DNA from 2 places in the Evansella sp. AB-rgal1 genome. Region 2 is predicted to be linked to the other one. Evidence: riboswitches for the same ligand, from Rfam matches in the RefSeq annotation. Region 2 holds a riboswitch; the other holds the start of a gene.
The links. A riboswitch is a leader RNA that binds a small molecule or an ion and turns the genes downstream of it on or off. The one in region 2 is predicted to bind cobalamin.
Positions count from the first base shown of each region.

Region 1: linked by a shared signal. The riboswitch ahead of ACERII_RS14330 (cob(I)yrinic acid a,c-diamide adenosyltransferase) and the one ahead of ACERII_RS03440 (ribonucleoside-diphosphate reductase subunit alpha) in region 2 are both predicted to bind cobalamin.

Region 1 covers NZ_JBGUAU010000015.1:113,483-115,691, forward strand. The annotation lists gene ACERII_RS14325 (cobyrinic acid a,c-diamide synthase CobB) at 1-430, opposite strand, end outside; gene ACERII_RS14330 (cob(I)yrinic acid a,c-diamide adenosyltransferase) at 454-1,005, opposite strand; cobalamin riboswitch at 1,173-1,355, opposite strand; gene ACERII_RS14335 (CPBP family intramembrane glutamic endopeptidase) at 1,519-2,209, opposite strand, start outside.
Region 2 covers NZ_JBGUAU010000003.1:137,959-140,167, reverse strand. The annotation lists gene ACERII_RS03440 (ribonucleoside-diphosphate reductase subunit alpha) at 1-1,378, opposite strand, end outside; cobalamin riboswitch at 1,570-1,766, opposite strand; gene fdhD (formate dehydrogenase accessory sulfurtransferase FdhD) at 2,136-2,209, opposite strand, start outside.

The sequences.
Region 1 (2,209 bases), on a different contig from region 2:
CATCTTTGGATAGCATTTGAAATCCTCGTACAATCGCTGCTGCGCTCCGTGCCATTCCTGAGCAATCAACAACTAATACAACAGGACTATCGATCAGCACACTTATTTCTGCTGTACTTCCTTCATCTTTTGTTGGGTCCTTTCCATCGTAAAAACCCATGACCCCTTCAATAATAGATATATCCGCTCCATCACTACCACGGTGTAAGACCTCTCTTAAAACAGAATGAGATAACATCCAGCTATCTAGATTTCTGGATCGTCGACCGGTTACTGCTGTATGATACGATGGATCAATATAATCCGGACCACACTTAAATCCTTGAACAGTGTACCCCATTTGTTGAAAGGCAGACATTATACCGATGGTTACTGTCGTTTTTCCAACACTACTGCCTGTTCCAGCTATTACTAGTCGTCGTTGAGACATTTTTGGAACCTCCATATTTACAATTAATATTCAATACCTTTTACAGCAGGAATACCTTCGTCATAATAGTGCTTTTCTGGCTCAACTACCGACACAAGGTCTGCAATTTCTTTTATTTTCTCATTCGCATCTCTACCAGTAATAACAAGGTGAACATGAGCAGGTTTATTTTTAATTAAATCTATTACCTCCTGAATCGGCAAAACATCTTCAATAGGAAATTGGGTAATAGCAAGGGCATTGTTCAATTCATCTAGGATGACCAAATCATACTCCCCACTCATTACTGCTTCTCGTGCGATTGGCCATCCTTTTCTTAAAGCCTCTCTATGTTCTTCAGGAGTTTTTGTCCATGTAAAGCCAATTCCAAGTTGTACCATTTCTACTCCTAATTTTTCTAGAGCTATTTTTTCTCCATAGGACCTTTCAGGAGACTTTATAAATTGGTATATTTTCACGTTAAAGTCTCTACCAATCGCCCTTAAAGCTAGTCCTAATGCAGACGTTGTTTTTCCCTTGCCGTTCCCTGTATAAACAAGGGTCAATCCACGCTGTTCTTCTTTACGTTTATTCATTTTCATACCTCCAGTAAATTTAAAATGATATTTTTCAACAAAAATAAAACGCCTTTCTTCTTAGAAAGACGTTTAAGGTAATGAGATAACAAAAACCTAGAAAAATCTAAGTTATAGCCCCATTTAAGCTCACACTTATCCCTTAAGCATCCTTTTCCTCGAAGGAACACAAAAGTTACAAATAGGCAGGTCTCCTGACTTACGTCTCTGCTACACCTTCCCATACTTGTATGTACAGTGGCTAATTGTAGCTTTAAATAACGATTACAGTGGCGGGACCGTGTTGGACTTTCACCAACTTCCCTTTTAACCTTTACTTTAATAAAGGCACCTACTTGTCTTTTAAATATTATGTATAGTTAAAAGTCTAACATATTAATTGTAACTTTTATTATTATTGATAAAAAGGATTTTTTACTTTTAATACTACAATATTTATAACAGAGATAACAAAGAAACCCTATATTTTCTATTGTTGTAAAGAAATATCAAAATAAACATATTCTTGAATTATCATGCTAATAATGTCAGTACTACAGCAATACCATTATATATACCATGAATAATAATAGCTGGTAGAACTGAGCCCGTTTTCTCATATGTCCATGCAAACACAAGGCCTGAGATAAAATTTATAGGTAGCGTATTGTATGTTGGGATGTGAACGACCATGAAAATAAACGAACTTATAAACATTCCAGCTGCTATTCCATATTTCCCACGGAACCATTTATATAAAAAACCTCTATAAAAAATCTCTTCATATATCGGCGAGATGATTGCAGCAGACACGAAACCAATAACAAAAGTGTACCAAGTTATATTTCTTTGTAATGATTCCGTTTTTTCATTTTCCCAACTGATATTAAAAAATTCCATCAGCACTAATATGATGACACTTCCTATAATTAATATTATTGACCATACAACAATCCACTTCCAATATCCATTTGAAAAGCGCCTTACCCCAACCGTATTCCATGAATACCCATATGGTTTTAATGCAATCAAGTATAAGGAAACTGTAAATACAATCGCCATAACTAGTCCCATTAATGTGCCTGAATACAAGCTATCCTGAAAAAGCATATAGAAAAATTCATGCAATACGTATTCAATAAAAATTGGCACAAAAACAAACGTAATAAACAGTAATTTAATAACATCTCTCCAAGACCAGTTAATCGTTTTATTTAGTGCATCA
Region 2 (2,209 bases):
TAGCTAAATTGATGGAGCTAAGATTACAAACAACATAGTCACCAGGTTGTTTTGTAATAATAATGGATCCGTCTTTCGTTACCTCTTCCTTCACAAACGTCGGACTCATGTTTTGCATAATTTCTGTGCAAAGATTGGAGCCATATACCATCCCACAATGGTTATTGGGATTCATTCGGTTTGCTTGGTCTCGGTAAAACATGTAGGGAGTTCCAGTCTCGAGTTGCGAGATCATCACTCGTTTCATAATCTCAATTGCTGGTACAGACTCCTTCGTTAATTCTGGGTTTTCTACACAAAGCTTGTACTTTTCTCGAAAACTACCTGAACCTTGTTTTTCATCAAAAAAGTCTTCCAAGGAAAACCCCATTACTTGTCTCACTTCATGTGGGTCAAACAAATACCAATCTTCTCGCGCTTCCACTTTTTCCATGAACAAGTCCGGTAGGCACACACCTGTAAACAAGTCATGCGTTCGTTTTCTTTCGTCTCCATTGTTTAATTTCGCATCAAGGAAGGAGAAAATGTCTTTATGCCATACATCAAGGTAAACGGCGATTGCCCCTTGTCGTTGACCGAGTTGATCCACACTTACTGCCGTATTGTTAAGCTGTTTCATCCAAGGGAGTACCCCTGAAGATGTGCCTTTATAGCCTTTAATGGACGAGCCTCTCGCACGAATTTTTCCAAGGTAGATTCCAATCCCACCACCGTTTTTGCTTAATGTAGCAGCATCCGTTGTACTATCAAAGATTCCTCGTAAACTATCCTCGATCGTATCGATGAAACAACTAGAGAGTTGTCCGTGAGTCTTTCCTGCGTTTGCTAGTGTCGGTGTTGCTACTGTCATGTATAAATTTGAAAGTGCCCAGTATGCATCAAGGGTTAGAGATACTCGTTGGTGTTGCGGCTCCTTTTGCATCAGTGTCATTGCTATGATCATAAATCGTTCTTGTGGTAGCTCAAGGATAGATCCGTCGAAATCCTTTGTTACGTACCGGTCTACCAATGTATGTAATCCTAAATAGGTAAATTTCTTATCTCGCTCTCGTTCTAACGCTTGTCCAAGTGTTTGAATATCTTCGTTCGTATAGGCTTCTAGTAATGTGGAACGATATAGTTTTTTCTCAACTAGCTTGTGGACGACCTGCTCAAACTGTTCATATACAGTGGCTCCATTCGTATAGCGTGATTGGGCAACACTACTATATAACTGGTTGAGACGTATTCTAGCAGCAACATATGTCCAGTCTGGCTCTTGCATGGATATACGATCGAGTGCAGCTAATATTAGCTCTTTCCCTGACTTCTCAAATGTCCAACCTGTCCAATTTAGGTGGGCAAACTCCTGTTGCAATTTTGTATTTGTATCCTCCATAACATTAATCCCCATCGTTACACTCTCCCTTTATCTATCTATGATTTAGATTATATGGTAGGCTTTTTACGCATAGAAAAAGCCCTTCCCTCGATGGAAAGAGCTTTGAACGGCATGTTAATAGGAGCGTTGTCCTGTAAACGGGCAATACAAAAATACCCTGCCGTTCACGGTCTCAATCCCCGAAGCCATGAATACGTGAAAAATAGGCAGGTCTCCTGACTTATGCTTCCTCCTACTTTGAGCCTTCCCATACAGTGGCCTTTCAGCCGAACAGTACAGTGGTCGTTCTCATTTCGTCTGCATTTACAGTTGCGGGGACAGTCTCGGATTCTCACCGAATTCCCTATCAAGCTATGTTACTAGCACCTATTAATCAAATATCAATATATAGTGTTTTATTATTGCCGTTAAACATGATGTAGTATGTTGAGTTTATCTAATATAGGAAACAATTGCAATACTTAAGTGTTAAAAACATATTTTTTTAGGCAAATGTCCTAGATTTTTTTTTGGAAAAATAGGTTAGCTGGGAGTTATGTGAAGTTTGTTTTAATAGGGAGATGAAACATTATTTGTATTTTTAAAAATAGCAAATATATCAATTAGTTATTCTTTTTCTGATCCTCGCTCGCGTTACATAAACACTCCATGGAACGCGAGATTCCGTTTCTGATCCTTGTTCGCGTCTCATAAACGCTCCATGGAACGCGATATCCTGTTTCTGAACCTTGTTGACACTACATAAACGTTCCCCCTACCCCACCACCCTATCTCCTCTCGAATAAACATTAAACCTATCTCCCCTGACAAACCCCACCAAGGTAATCT